3 regions of the Methyloversatilis sp. RAC08 genome follow, and region 2 is predicted to be linked to each of the others. Evidence: predicted binding sites of a transcription regulator. Region 2 holds the regulator's gene; each other region holds the start of a gene.
What was found. The regulator sigma-54, encoded in region 2, starts transcription at its own class of promoters, with help from an activator protein. The targets are predictions, from matches to a motif close to TGGCACNNTTCCTGCT.
Positions count from the first base shown of each region.

Region 1: pedF (cytochrome c-550 PedF) is a predicted target of sigma-54. The motif match lies at 2,773-2,788, and genes of this name have one in related genera.
Region 3: glnA (type I glutamate--ammonia ligase) is a predicted target of sigma-54. The motif match lies at 3,352-3,367, and genes of this name have one in related genera.

Region 1 covers NZ_CP016448.1:672,186-677,333, forward strand. Annotated here, with positions in the region: gene BSY238_RS03040 (aldehyde ferredoxin oxidoreductase family protein) at 1-1,564, opposite strand, end outside; gene BSY238_RS03045 (4Fe-4S dicluster domain-containing protein) at 1,585-2,055, opposite strand; gene pedF (cytochrome c-550 PedF) at 2,279-2,719, opposite strand; gene BSY238_RS03055 (sigma-54-dependent Fis family transcriptional regulator) at 3,173-5,140, shown strand.
Region 2 covers NZ_CP016448.1:1,721,386-1,726,533, forward strand. Annotated here, with positions in the region: gene BSY238_RS07965 (PsiF family protein) at 1-137, opposite strand, end outside; gene hprK (HPr(Ser) kinase/phosphatase) at 241-1,176, opposite strand; gene ptsN (PTS IIA-like nitrogen regulatory protein PtsN) at 1,145-1,633, opposite strand; gene hpf (ribosome hibernation-promoting factor, HPF/YfiA family) at 1,754-2,074, opposite strand; gene BSY238_RS07985 (RNA polymerase factor sigma-54) at 2,138-3,574, opposite strand; gene lptB (LPS export ABC transporter ATP-binding protein) at 3,595-4,335, opposite strand; gene recX (recombination regulator RecX) at 4,328-4,771, opposite strand; gene recA (recombinase RecA) at 4,768-5,148, opposite strand, start outside.
Region 3 covers NZ_CP016448.1:1,086,120-1,091,267, reverse strand. Annotated here, with positions in the region: gene clsB (cardiolipin synthase ClsB) at 1-323, opposite strand, end outside; gene BSY238_RS04970 (endonuclease/exonuclease/phosphatase family protein) at 353-1,108, opposite strand; gene BSY238_RS04965 (hypothetical protein) at 1,105-1,590, opposite strand; gene nadA (quinolinate synthase NadA) at 1,604-2,707, opposite strand; gene BSY238_RS04955 (rhodanese-like domain-containing protein) at 2,718-3,167, opposite strand; gene glnA (type I glutamate--ammonia ligase) at 3,492-4,904, shown strand; gene BSY238_RS04945 (DUF4124 domain-containing protein) at 5,062-5,148, shown strand, end outside.

The sequences.
Region 1 (5,148 bases), 1.0 Mb from region 2:
GGATGTCCGACAACGCCCACGCAAAGGTCGTGAACACGCACAGACCGGTCGAATCGACCACCGCGGTGGCGTCCTGGAAAGCCTTGACCAGCGCCGGCTTGCCTTCGGTCGTCAGCGGGTCGGTCTTGACCGGAATGCCCAGCACTTCGGACGAAATCGTGTACGAACGCAGGTGGCAGGCACCGCGGTTCGAGGTCGCGTAGGTCAGGCCCATGCCCTGCACCGCGCGCGCGTCGTAGGCCGGAAACTCCTGGCCCTTGACCGACATCGACAGTTCCGGATGACCGTACTTCTCGCACAGGCGCTTCGAGCCGAGACCGATGATCTTGCCGAAGCCTTCGCCACGCGCAGTGATTTCGGTCAGATAGGTCAATGCCTTGCCTGAGCCGAAAGGCGCTTCGATCCCGATTTCTTCCTTCGTCAGCACGCCCATTTCGTACAGCTCCATCACTGCACCGATGGTGGCGCCGAACGAGATCGGGTCGAAGCCGTCTTCGTTGCACAGCATGGTCGCGTACTGCAGCGCATCGAGGTCATCGACGCCGTTGGCACAGCCGAGTGCCCAGGCGGCTTCGTATTCCAGACCGCCGGATGCACCCCAGTACTTCGGGCTGTTGACCACGGTGTAATGCGTGGCATCGATCTTCGAGATGCGACCGCAGGCGATGGTGCAGCCGAAACAGGCCTGATTGTTCACCAGTTGCGCCTTGCCGTCGCTTTCGCGCGGCTCGTGCATCGCTTCGGCCGAAATCTTGCGGGCGCCTTCGAACTGCACATCCTTGTGGTTGCGCGTCGGCATCGCGCCGATTTCGTTGATCACGTTCATCAGCACCTGCGTGCCGTAGGTCGGCAGACCCTGACCGGTGACCGCGTTCTCCTTGAGGATCTTCTTCTTCTCGAAGGTGACCTTCATGAATTCCTTCGGGTTGGCGATATTGCCGACGCCGAGCGTACCGCGTACCGCGATCGCCTTCAGGTTCTTCGAGCCGGCGACGGCACCGACACCGGAACGTCCGGCGGCGCGGTGCAGGTCATTGACGATGGCGGCGTACAGCACGCCGTTCTCGCCGGTGCGGCCGATGCACGACACGCGGATCTGCGGGTCCTGATGTTCCGACTTGATCTGGCCTTCGGTTTCCCACACGGTCTTGCCCCACAGATGGGCGGCATCGCGCAGTTCGACCTTGTCGTTCTCGATCGACAGATAGACCGGGCTCGACGCCCGGCCCTCGATGATGACCATGTCCCAGCCGGCGAACTTCAATTCGGCGCCGAAGTAGCCGCCGGAGTTCGAACAGGCAATGGCACCGGTCAGCGGGCCCTTGGTGACCACCGAATAGCGGCCACCGGTGGATGCCATCGTGCCGGTCAGCGGGCCGGTCGCCCAGATGATCTTGTTGTCCGGCGACAGCGGATCGACCTTCGGATCGATTTCCGACGCCAGGTACTTCGTCGCCAGACCGCGCTGACCGAGATAGTCGTGTGCCCACTCCATGTTGAGCGGCTCGCTCGTACAGGTGCGGTCGGTGAGATTTACGCGGAGAATCTTACGTGTCCATGCCATGTCAGTATCCCTTTCGGTGGTCAGGCAGACGGGTTGCCGAGCTTGTCGGCCCACTGGCGCATGCGCTCAAGTCCTGTCCAGTTGGCATCGACATACGTGATGGCACCGGTCGGACAGGCTTCGGCACAGGCCGGGTCACCACCGCACAGGTCGCACTTCTGCACTTTGCCAGTCTCTGCGACGTAATTCACGGTGCCGAACGGACAGGCAATCGTGCATACCTTGCAACCTACACAGACATCTTCGAGCACGACCTTGGCGCCATTGGTCTTGTCGAGCTTGATCGCCTCGACCGGACAGGCGTGCATGCACCAGGCTTCATCGCACTGCGTACAGGTGTAGGGCACCTTGGCGCCGGTGTGGTGAAACTCGAACACCTTGATGCGCGACAGCGAGTTGTTGAAGACCCCGTAGTTCTCGAACGAACAGGCCATTTCGCACTGCAGGCAGCTGGTGCATTTCAACGGGTCAATATGTAGTGATTTCTGCATGTTCAGTCGCTCCTCCACATTCTGGGCGAATCTTTGTGTGGTTCGACGCACGGGTGCGCCGGCTATGAAAACCGCTTCATATTTTAGCGCCCGGATTTTCCCCGCGGGAGGCCTTTCGGTGGGTCAGCGTGGGGATTGAGTGCGGCGGGTGCGTTCAAGGCGTCCAGTTGTCCAGATTCTGGACAACTGGACAGTTGCGGCGCAGAAAGCGCTGCGTTGGCGCCTATGGTTCGTAGCGTGTATCCAGATAGCTGCGGATGGCCCACATGGCTTCCTGCGCCATCGTGCCTTCGAACGGCGGCATATAGACGGCGCCGTTGCGCACGCGTCCGCGGCGGACCGTATTGATGTAGTAGTCGTCGCTTTCGGCATCGAGCGGCAGCATCCGCAGATCCGGTGCGATACCGCCGCTGATGGCTTCCAGTCCGTGGCAACGCGCGCAGTTCTGGTTGTAGGCCGAGGTACCGATGCGGATGGCTTCCTTGTCGCCCCGATAGGGGTTTTCCTTCATCCACTCCGCGCCGAGCGGCTTCAGCGCGCTGACGTCGACCGACTGCGGCACCACGTCACCGTGTGCCTCGACGCGCATGGTGGTCGCCGCGCCCAACGTGATCAACGCGGTACAGGCCAGCGTTGCCTTCAAAATCCGGTTACCTGCTTTCATCACTCCTCCGTAAATATCCGTTACTGCAACACAATATGCGACCCGAGCGAGTGAGCAGGATGCGTGCCACGTTAAACTCGAGTACTTGCCGAGCGGCGATATCCTCCTCGTGCCGCACCGAAGTCAACGCGTGGCGCGGCAGGTGCGCATACAGCCGGTCACCATGATGCCCCAGGAGTATGGGTGCGCGTACGCACTGGGTCTGTTCGCATTTGATTCGTACATCACGCGTACGGCCAGCGCATCGCGAAGCAAGACGCACTGCGTACCCTGCGGCTTGCCCCTGGCAGCGTAACTCACGAATCAAATGCGAACAGACCCTAGGTGCGGCGGCGGCTCAGGCCTTACTATCTTGGATGAACAGCTTGCAGGGCACTATCCGTTGCCCGTCGCGTCACATGCCAGAGCCGGCATCACCGGCCATCGCGCGTGGTTCAAGGTTCGGAGGAGAGCATGGATTTGACAACGCCTGAAGGCGTGCGCAGTGCGCAGGCCCACGAAATCATGCGCAGCGCGGGCGAAGTGCCCGCTGGTGTGCTGCCTACCCTGATCGAAACGTCGTGGAGTCGCTGCATCAGCCGCGGCCTCGACGCCGACAGTTGCAGCAAGGAAGTGGAGCGTGCGCGCCGCGACGTCCTGCTGACCGAGCGTGAGCGCAACGAATCCCTGCTCAAGCACGCAGCACCGGTCATGAACGGCCTGTACGCGCAGATCGCCCGCTCCGGCAGCATGATCGTGCTGACCAATGCCTCCGGCTTCATCATCCATTCGGTCGGTGACCAGAGCTTTCTGGACCGCGCGTCGAAAGTAGCGCTGTCGCCCGGCGTCGAGTGGTCGGAAGAAAGCAAGGGCACCAACGCCATCGGCACTGCGCTGGTCGAACAGGCGCCGGTATCGGTGCATGGCTCGCAGCACTTCTTTTCCGCCAACCACTTCCTGAGCTGCTCGGCGTCGCCGATCTTCGATCCGTGCAGCCGCATGCTGGGCGTGCTCGACGTGACCGGCGATTCGCGTACGCCGTCTCATCACAGTCTGGCGCTGATCAATCTGGCTGTTCAGACGATCGAAAACCAGCTGTTTGCGCACGCCTTTCCGGAAGGCTTTCTGCTGCAGTGCCATGTCCAGCACGAACTGATCGGCACCGTATTCGAGGCGCTGCTTGCGTTCGACCAGGAAGGCCGCGTGCTGTCAGCCAACCGCAGCGCCTGCCGGCTGATCGGCCGCAGCCATGCCGAACTGATGAACCACAGCTTTTCGTCGATGTTCGACAAATCGCTGAGCGCGCTGTACGACCCGCTGATGCGCGGCACGGACATCATCGAACTGCGCCTGTTCGGTGGCCGAACACTTTTCGGCCGGCCGCGGCCGGGCGTGCTGGCACGCCCGCCGGCTCGTGTGTTCAGCATGGATGTTTCGCGCCCTGACGCATCGGCAGGGACTTCGCCGCGGCCGCCAGCCGACGCCGATCGCGGCCTGGAGCGACTGAGCACCGGTGACGCGCAGATGAACGCCGTCGTCGACAAGGTGAAGCGTGTGCTCGGCCGTGACATTCCGGTGCTGATCCAGGGCGAGACCGGTACCGGCAAGGAACTGCTGGCGCGCGCCATCCACGACGAAGGCCCGCGCCGCGACCACAACTTCGTGGCGGTCAATTGCGCGGCGATTCCGGATGGACTGATCGAATCGGAACTGTTCGGCTACGAAGACGGTGCGTTCACCGGCGCCCGGCGCAAGGGCTACGCCGGACGCATCATGCAGGCCGATGGTGGCACATTGTTCCTGGACGAAATCGGCGACATGCCACTCGCGCTGCAGGCGCGCCTGCTGCGTGTGCTGCAGGAACGCAATGTGGTGCCGCTGGGCAGTGGCCGCGCCACACCGGTCGACCTGTCCATCATCTGCGCCACCCACCGCAAGCTGCGCGATCTGGTCGCCCAGGGCATGTTCCGCGCTGACCTTTACTACCGGCTCAACGGTCTGACCGTCATGTTGCCGCCGCTGCGCGAACGCAGTGACCTGCGCGCGCTGGTGCAGCGCATTCTCGACAGCGAATCGTCGATTCCGCGCGGCCTGAGCATCGACGACGAGGTGCTTGAACTGTTCGAACGCCATCCGTGGCCGGGCAACATGCGCCAACTGGCCAACCTGCTGCGCACGGCAGGGGTCATGGCGGCGGATGATGGCGTGATCGGCCGGCCTCATCTGCCGGACGACTTCATCGACGAGATGGATCATCAGCCTGCAGACAGTGCGCTGGCACCCGAAGGCACGGTCGGCATCGTGGCAGCATGCGATCTGGACAGCCTGACACTGCGCGCAATCCGCGAATCGCTGTCGCGCAACGACGGCAACGTCGCGGCGACGGCACGCGAACTCGGCATCAGCCGCACCACCCTCTACCGCAAGCTCAAGGAAGGTTGATCGGCGGG
Region 2 (5,148 bases):
AGCGCCTTCTCCTTCGCTTCGGCATTGCAGGCTTTCATCTTCTCCTGCTGCGGCCCGGCGATGGCGGCGCTCGGCGAGACGAGCAGAAAGGCTGCTGACAGGACAGTCAGCGTCGAGGACAAGCGGTATGCGGACATGATGTACCTCCTCACGACAACAATGAATGAACATGCGAATCGACTGACAGGCGCCAGTCGATTCGCATGATATTCGCATGTCATCGAACAGGGAAGTTCTGTTTCAGCCCTCGTCGCCGCCAAGCGCGCGGCGCTGACGTTCTACGAATTCGAGTGTGGAGTCGATGCCGCGGAAACGGAGAATCGTGACGCGTACGGCCGCCTCGACCAGCACGGCCAGATTGCGTCCGGCCGCCACCGGTATGACAACCTTGCGTATCTTCACGCCGAGGATGTCCATGACCTCGTTGTCGAGCGGCATGCGCGTGGCTTCAGGCAGACCGGTTACCTGCTTCTGCAGATGCACGACGAGCTGCAGCTTCATCTTGCGCCGACAGGCAGTTTCACCGAATACCGTCCGGATATTCAGCACGCCCAGCCCGCGAACTTCGAGAAAGTCCTTCAGCAATTCGGGGCAGCGCCCCTCGAGTACGGTCGGCGCGATGCGCGAGATTTCCACGCAGTCGTCGGCAACCAGCCCGTGCCCGCGCGAAATCAGTTCGAGCGCAAGTTCGCTCTTGCCGACACCCGAATCACCGGTGATCAGCACGCCCATGCCAAGCACATCCATCGATACGCCGTGCAGCGTGGTCTGGTCGGCCAGTTCGCGCGCGAGGTAGGCGCGCACCTGGTCGATGACCGATGCCGCACTGCGTTGCGTGGTGATCAGCGGAATGCCGTGCTCCGCACAGCCGGCGCGTATGGCGGCCGGCGGCTGGGCGCCGTCGGCGACGATGAAGGCCGGCGGATGGGCTTCCAGCAGCGAACCCACGATGTCCTCGACCTTGCGCGGACTGACGTTTTCAACCCACAGGATTTCCGGCACGCCGATGACCTGGATGCGCCGGGTGTGAATGGTATTGAGATGCCCGACGAGATCGGCGGGCGACAGGCCGATCTGATCGGCAACGATCAGTGTGTTGCCGTCGCCGCACTGCCACTGCAGGCGAAGACGGTCGCGATTGTCCTCAAACAGCCGCGCGACGCTGAGCTTCCGCATGCACCGGTTGCCAGGTGGTGAATAGAGCGTGGATGGCAGCGGCGTCTGCTGCCTGAAGCAGCTGTTCGCGGAACGCCTTGTCTGCAAACATTTGTGCCAGCTCGGACAATATCTGCAGATGCAGCTCGGTTGCCTGCTCGGGCACCAGCAGCACGAACAGCAGATTGACCGGTCGGCCGTCCGGCGCATCGAAGGCGACCGGCGTATCCAGCCGCACAAACCCGCCGATGGCTTCCTTCAGACCCTTGATGCGGCCGTGCGGAATCGCCACGCCCTGACCGAGTCCGGTGGAGCCGAGCTTTTCCCGTGCGAACAGGCTGTCGAACACCTGGCTGCGGGCAATACCCTGATGGTTCTCGAACAGCAGGCCGGCCTGTTCGAACACACGTTTCTTGCTGCTGGCCTCAAGGCCGATACAGACATTCGAAACGGGCAACAGCTTGGCGATGAGCGTCATGTCAGGGGCTACTCCGAACACGCGGCGGGCGCGATTACCGGATATCGGAAACCGCGCCGTGAAGTTGATTGCACTGCAACAAGACGTCGGATTATACGCTCGTGACAGATGGCAATCGTGTCATTCTGCCGCTTGGTGCTTGACCGACTCGCGCGTGTGCTCGTTCGATTTTTCCTTGTGTTTGAGCACCTGACGATCGAGTTTGTCCATCAGGTTGTCGAGGGTGGCATACATGTCTTCGCTTTCCGCTTCGACGAAGATGTCGCGGCCTCGCACGTGCAGAGTGACTTCCGCCTTCTGTCGCAGCTTTTCGACAGTCAGAATCACGGAAACGCTTGTTACGTGGTCGAAATGGCGGATCACGCGTTCGAGCTTGGACTCGATGTAGTCGCGGATCGGCTGCGTCACTTCAAGATGATGGCCGGTGATGGTGAGGTTCATGCTGCCTCCTGTCGTTGCGGGACGGAATATGCGGGACGGTCCGGGCGTTCGTCATTGAACGCGCTAGATCGCCTTGCGCACGCTGACCGGCGGGATGTTGAGCGATTCACGGTATTTGGCGATGGTGCGCCGCGCAACCACGATGCCCTGCTGACCCAGTATTTCCGCGATGCGCGAGTCCGACAACGGACGCTTGGCATCCTCGGCACCCACCAACTGGCGGATGAGTGCGCGGATTGCGGTGGCTGAGCAGGCCCCGCCGCTTTCGGTTGCCACATGGCTGCCGAAAAAATATTTCAGTTCGAACAGGCCGCGTGTCGTCGCCATGTACTTCTGCGACGTCACCCGAGAAATGGTGGATTCATGCAGTTCCAGCGTCTCCGCGATCTCGCGCAGCGTCAGCGGCCGCATCGCAACCTCACCGAATTCGAAGAACTGGCGCTGGCGCTCGACGATGGCCTGAGAGACACGCAGGATGGTGTCGAAGCGCTGCTGGACATTCTTGATCAGCCACTTGGCCTCCTGCAGCTGGCCGGACAGACCGCTGCCGCGCTGGCCCTGCAGGATTTCCGCATACAGCCGGTTGATCCGCAGACGCGGCATGGCATCCGGATTGAGCAGCGCCGTCCATTGGCCGCGCACCTTGCGCACCACGACGTCGGGCACGATGTAGCGCGCATCGATCGGCGCGAACTGGGCACCCGGACGGGGGTTGAGCGAACGGATCAGGTTCTGTGCGGCGCGCAGCAGTTCTTCATCGCAGCCGACCGCACGCCGGATCTTGGCGAAATCACGCGCAGCCAGCAGATCGATGTGCTGATCGATGATGACGCGTGCAAGCGTCGATACTTCGTCGGTCGCCAGGAAGTTGAGCTGCATCAGCAGGCATTCGCGCGGGTCGCGCGCCGCCACGCCGGGCGGGTCGAAGTTCTGCAACTGGCGCAGCGCGATCGACAGGTCGTCGAGGTCGATGTCGGCCTCTTCCGGCAGCAGCTCGACCAGTTCGTCCAGGCCCTGGTTCAGGTAGCCGTCATCGTCAAGCGCTTCGATCAGCAGGCGGATCAGATAGCGGTCGCGCTCGCTCATCTGCGACAGGGCGAGCTGGCCGCACAGGTGGTCCCTCAGCGAGGTACCGGCCGCCTGCACGTCCTGGTAGTCGCCATCGTCATCGTCGCCGCCGCTGCGCGTACCGTAGTTGCCGCCTTCGCCCGACCACTCGTCCATGTCGGCGCTGCCCGTACCCTCGGGGGCACGTTCGTCGGCGCTGGCCTGGGTGCTTTCCTGCGGCGCATCGCGCACCTCGGCAACGCTTTCGGGCGGCGGCTGGAAGCTGGCGGTGGCATCCGGCTCGTCACGCTCGAGCATCGGGTTCTCATCGAGGAAACGTTCGATTTCCTGATTGAATTCGATGGTCGACAGCTGCAATAGCCGGATCGACTGTTGCAGCTGCGGTGTCAGCGCAAGATGCTGGGAAAGTTTGAGTTGCAGCGACTGCTTCATGGTGTGCAAATTTCGGCGGGCTACAGGCGGAAATGCTCGCCCAGATAGACCTTCCTGACACTTTCGTTATACACGATTTCGTCCGGCCGGCCGCTCGCCAGCACCTCGCCTTCGTTGATGATGTAAGCCCGGTCACAGATGCCCAGCGTTTCCCGCACATTGTGGTCGGTGATCAGAACGCCGATGCCGCGTTCCTTCAGGAAGCGGATGGTTTTCTGGATGTCGATCACCGCAATCGGGTCCACACCGGCGAACGGTTCGTCGAGCAGGATGAAGCGCGGCGACGTGGCCAGTGCGCGGGCGATCTCGACACGCCGCCGCTCGCCGCCCGACAGCGCCACGGCCGCACTCTTGCGCAGGTGGGCAATGCCCAGTTCGGCCAGCAATTCTTCCAGCCGCTGTGCTCGCACCCGCGCATCCTTCTCGTTCAGTTCCAGGATGGCGAGGATGTTCTCCTCGACGTCCAGCTTGCGGAATACCGAGTTCTCCTGCGGCAGATAGGACAAGCCCTGGTGCGCCCGCCGGTGTATCGGCAGGTGCGTCAGCCGCTCGCCATCAAGGTGGATCTCGCCGCCGTCGGCCGTGACCAGGCCGACGATCATGTAGAAACAGGTCGTCTTGCCGGCACCGTTCGGGCCCAGCAGACCGATCACTTCGCCGCTGCCAACCTCGAAGGACACATCCTTCACGACCGGGCGCGATTTGTATTTCTTGCGCAGCCGCTCAACCTTGAGCCGGCTGGCACTCCGGTTTTCAGTCATCTTGGTCGGGTTGTTCGCGCAGTACCTTGCGTATGCTATCGGCGGAAAAACCGCGTGATTGAAGAAATCTCGCCTGCCGTGCCCAGGCCTTCGCATCCTGCGGTGCGGCATCGAACCGGCGCGCCCATACGGCACGTGCACGGACGGTTTCATCCTGTTCCAGTGCGGCCAGCGCGGCACCCGCGTCATCTTCCGGCACACCACGGAGTTTCAGTTCGTGCTGCAGGCGACGCGCACCGAAGCGCGTTGCACGTGACGACACGAATTGTTCCGCAAAACGTGCATCCGAAACGAGGCCACATTCCTCGAAACGCGTCAGCAGCGCTGCGATATCGTCATGGTTGCCGTCCTCCGACAGTTTTCGCACCAGTTCAGCGCGACTGTGATCACGCCGCGCGAGCAGGCGCAGGGCCTTCTCGCGCAGGCTTGCGCTCACGCAGCCTCTTCCCGTCCTGCCACAACGACGCCCATTTCAGGCATGCCGCAGGCCACGCGCACCTTGTTCTCGATCTCGCGTGCCATGACCGGATTGGCGCGCAGGAACTCGCGCACGTTGTCCTTGCCCTGGCCGATGCGCTCGGTGCCGTAGGAATACCAGGCGCCCGACTTTTCTACGAATTTGTGCAGCACGCCCAGCTCGATGATTTCGCCTTCGCGCGAAATGCCCTCGCCGTACAGGATGTCGAATTCGGTCTGCTTGAACGGCGGCGCAACCTTGTTCTTCACCACCTTGACGCGGGTTTCCGAGCCGATCACCTCTTCGCCCTTCTTGATCGCGCCGATGCGGCGGATGTCGAGGCGGACCGAGGCATA
Region 3 (5,148 bases), 640 kb from region 2:
AGCCGGTTGCGGCGCAGCGTGACCCAGCTGATGTCGGGGCGGAAGATCAGCGTATGCGCGCCGGCGGTCTCCAGCGCCACCCGGTGCGTGGTTTCGAATTCGCGCGCGCCGAAGCCGTCGACCAAAATGCGCACGCGCACGCCGCGTCGTGCGGCCCGCGCAAGGGCGGCGGCGATGCGCTCGCCGATGCTGTCGTCGGCAAAGATGTAGGTTTCCAGAAAGATTTCATGGCGCGCGAGATCGATCGCCGCTTCCAGCGCAGGAAAGTACTGTTCGCCGCACACCAGCAGGCGGATGTCGTTGCCAGGCAGGAATCGACTCATCCCAGGCTCACTGCGGTCTCACGACGTCGTCACGATGCAGTCAGCGACAGTCGCGCGGTCAGCGCCGCATGATCGGAAATGCGCGACCAGGGTCGGCCTGCATGCAGCTTCACTTCGCCCACGTCGAGTCCGCGCACATAGATGCGGTCCAGCCGCAGCAGCGGAAAGGCCGCCGGATAGCTGCGCGCGGGGCGGCCGTGGAACAGGCTGTGCGCCTCCTGCAGGCCAAGTGCATCGGCCCACTGGCCTTCGGCACGGTTGTGCCAGTCATTGAAATCGCCGGCCACGATCAAGGCTTCGGCGGCGGGTATGGTCGAATTCACGTGCTCGGCCAGCATGGCGTATTGCTGGGCCCGGCCGCGTGCGGTCAGGCCCAGATGCACGCACAGCGCGTGCACGCGCCGGCCGGGCACCGGTTCGATCACGCAATGCAGCAGACCGCGCTGTTCGAAGCGGTGTGCCGACATGTCGTGGTTGTCGGTCTGCGAGATCGGGTGGCGCGACAGGATGGCGTTGCCATGGTGGCCGTGGTCATACACCGCATTGCGGCCGTAGGCGGTCGCCGGCCACATTTCATCGGCCAGGAATTCGTACTGCGGCTCGATCGGCCAGTCGGCGTGGCGCAGCGCATGCCCGTGGTGCTGACCCTGCACCTCCTGCAGGAACACCAGATCCGACGACAGGTAGCGCAGGCGGTCGCGCAGTTCGTGGATCACCATGCGGCGGTTGAACTGCGAAAAGCCCTTGTGGATGTTCCAGGTGCAGATGCGAAGGTCTGTCGTCATGGATCGAGCGGGTGGCCGCGACCGGCTTCGGCAAGTCTCATCATGTGGCGCGCAAACGCCGGGTCTTCCCCGCGCAGCAGGGTCATGAGCTGGTTGCGGAAGGCGTCGCAGGCCAGCCATTCGCGCATGTAGTCGTCCCATGACGCCCAGCGGCGTGCGGCCAGCCCTTCGGTTTCGTCAGTCCAGGCGACCAGATAGGCGCGCTCGAACAGCGAAATGAGCATCTGGTAGATGATGTGCATGCGCCGTTCCTGCTCGTCGCTGAGGTGCTGCGGCGCAGCCGTTTCGCGCAGCGGCAGGTCCGGATTGGCGAGCACGATCTTCAGGAAGTCGATGTAGGCGTCCGACAGCATCTGGTACGCCTCTTCGTCTTCGTTGTCGCGCTCGCGCCGCTGCTGGTAGATGAAGGTGATGACCGCCAGGGGCAGGCCCAGCGCGGTCACGACATAACTGGCCAGTTCCCAGCGCTGCATCCAGTCCATGTGGAAGCCGTCCTCAGGGCGAGGCGGCGAGCATGCGGTCGAGCGCGAGTTTGGCTGGAACGGCTTCGTGTTCCGGCACGCTGATCCGGTTCACCACCTGACCTTCGGCGAGGTTCTCCAGACACCAGGCCAGATGCTGCGGATCAATGCGTTGCATGGTCGAGCACATGCACACGGTGGGTGCCATGAACTGAACGGTCTTGCCCTCGTGCTTCACTTCCTCGGCCAGGCGATTCACGAGGTTGAGTTCGGTGCCGACCAGCCACTTCGTGCCGGGCGCGCCCGCCTTGACCGTCTTCAGGATGTATTCGGTCGAACCGACGTAATCCGACTGGCGACACACTTCGAGGGCACTTTCCGGATGCGAGATGACGAGGCCGTCCGGATGCTGGTTGCGCCAGCGCAGGATGTGCGCCGGCTGGAACATCTGGTGCACCGAACAGTGGCCCTTCCACAGCAGGATTTTCGCCTTCGCCACCTGCTCGCGCGTCAGGCCGCCATTCTCCAGATCCGGGTCCCACACCACCATGTCGTCGAGCGGAATGCCCATCTTGTAGCCTGTCCAGCGCCCGAGGTGCTGGTCGGGGAAGAACAGCACCTTTTCGCGCCGCGCGAGCGACCATTCGAGAATGCTGGCAGCGTTCGACGAGGTGCACACGATGCCGCCGTGCTCGCCGCAGAAGGCCTTCAGGTCGGCCGCCGAATTGATGTAGGTCACCGGTGTGATGAGCGCATCCGGGTCGCCGGTCATGTCGCGCAGCTCGCGCCAGCAGCGTTCCACCTTGGCCAGGCTGGCCATGTCGGCCATCGAACAGCCTGCCGCCAGGTCGGGCAGGATGGCGATCTGTTCCGGGCGCGACATGATGTCCGCAACTTCGGCCATGAAGTGCACGCCGCAGAACACGATGAATTCCGCATCGGTCTGACTGGCCAGCCGCGCCAGCTTAAGCGAATCGCCGGTCAGGTCGGCGTGGCGATAGACATCGGCACGTTGATAGTGGTGACCGAGGATGACTGCGCGCTGGCCGAGCTTTTCGCGCGCCGCGAGAATGCGCGACTGCGCCTGATCGTCGGCCAGCGCATTGAATCGGTCAAAGGTGATGTTGGCGACTTGCATCGGGTGTCCTTCAGGTCTGGCTCCACGGCAGGCCGGCCTTGCGCCAGCCACCCACGGTGTTGCGATGGCCGTTGGCGTCCATGTCTCCCTCGAATCCTTCGAGGATGTTGTAGGCATTGCTGTAGCCCGCTTCCGCTGCGGCCGCGGCGGCGCCGTGCGAGCGCCCGCCGCTGCGGCACAGGAACATCACCAGCGCTTCGGGATCGACCTGGTGCTTGAGCTGGGTGAGGAAATCGGGGTTGCGCTGGCCGGATGAATGATTCCATTCGATCTGCACCGAATCCGGTACCTCGCCGACCCACTGCCACTCGGCCGACGTGCGCACATCGACAATGCGCGCGCCCGGCGCAAGTCTGAGCAATTCGTGGGCTTCGGCCGGCGTCACGGCACCGGCGTAAGGCAGTTGGAGCTGCTGCGCACGTTCCCGCGCGAGACCGAGTATCTGTCCGAGTGTAGCCATGGCTGATGTTCAGGCGAATAAAAGTGATCGAAGTATATCGTCCGCTGCAGCCGACGCCTGTATGCACCAAAATAGTGCTGTCAAAAACAGGCCTGCATCAAATCGGTGCAGTTTTCGGGCCTGCTGCCCGCATCGCCGACGTCAATGCGGCCTGTGGCACAATCCCGGGGCGGAATCCGGTGCGTGGCACGCGATCTGCTTTAGTCAGCGCTGCGACAGCCGCCGCGACTGAACGGTTGCGACGTGCCCCAGACTCGCCCAAAACAGGAATTACCCCGTTCAAGCCGACCGAGCAACATCCATACATCCATCGTAGGAGAAATCATGACGACCGCGAAGCAGGTACTCGACATCATCAAGGAGAAGGAGGTCAAGTTCGTTGATTTCCGTTTCACCGACACCCGTGGCAAGGAACAGCACGTGGGTGTGCCGGTCAGCGCCTTCGACGCCGACAAGTTCACCGAAGGCCACGCTTTTGATGGTTCGTCGATTGCCGGCTGGAAGGGTATCCAGGCTTCGGACATGCTGCTGATGCCGGATCCGGAAACCGCCTTCATCGACCCGTTCTTCGACGAAACCACGATGGTCATCACCTGCGACGTGGTCGAGCCGTCCGACGGCAAGGGCTACGACCGCGATCCGCGCTCCATCGCCAAGCGCGCCGAAGCCTTCCTGAAGTCGTCCGGCCTGGGCGACACCGCCTTCTTCGGCCCGGAACCCGAATTCTTCATCTTCGACAGCGTCGAGTGGAACATCGACATGTCGGGCTGCCGCGTGCAGATCTTCTCGGAAGAGGCCGCGTGGTCGTCGGGCGAGAAGTTCGAAAGCGGCAACACCGGTCACCGTCCGGGCGTCAAGGGCGGCTACTTCCCGGTTCCGCCGGTCGATTCGCACAATGACATCCGCGCCGCCATGGTGCTGGCACTGGAAGCCGTCGGCATCCCGGTCGAAGTGCATCACCACGAAGTCGCGACCGCCGGCCAGAACGAGATCGGCACCCGCTTCAACACGCTGGTGCGCCGCGCTGACTGGACGCAGACGCTGAAGTACATCGTGCACAACGTCGCCCACAGCTACGGCAAGACCGCGACCTTCATGCCCAAGCCCATCGTCGGCGACAACGGCTCCGGCATGCACGTTCACCAGTCGATCTGGAAGGACGGCAAGAACCTGTTCGCAGGCAACGGCTACGCCGGCCTGTCCGAATTCGCCCTGTACTACATCGGCGGCATCATCAAGCACGCCAAGGCGCTGAATGCGATCACCAACCCGGGTACGAATTCGTACAAGCGTCTGGTGCCGCATTACGAAGCACCGGTCAAGCTGGCCTACTCGGCCCGCAATCGCTCGGCATCGATCCGCATTCCGCACGTGGCATCCGACAAGGCACGCCGCATCGAAACACGCTTCCCGGATCCGCTTGCCAACCCGTACCTGTGCTTCGCCGCGCTGATGATGGCGGGCCTGGACGGCGTGCAGAACAAGATCCATCCGGGCGAACCGGCCGACAAGAACCTGTACGACCTGCCGCCGGAAGAGGACAAGCTGATCCCGACCGTGTGCGCCAGCCTCGACGAAGCCCTCGATGCGCTCGCCGCAGACCATGCCTTCCTGACCAAGGGCGGCGTGTTCTCGGAAGACTTCATCGCAGCCTATATCGAGCTGAAGATGACCGAAGTGAATCGCACCCGCATGACGACCCACCCGGTCGAGTTCGAGATGTACTACAGCCTCTGATCGCCATCGATCAGCACATGCCGGCGTGGCGTCAGCCCGCGCGGCATGTGAAGCGTTGAGGAAAAGGACGGCAATTAGCCGTCCTTTTTCATTGTCACTGCGCAAGTGCGCGCCCTACACTCGCGCTGCTTTGACCCGAAACGCCCAGGTGATCCACATGCTACAAGGTCTGAACCGTATCCTGATTGCAGCGGCAAGCCTGCTTGCCGCTGCGCCCGCCACGGCAGAAATCTACAAGTGCGTC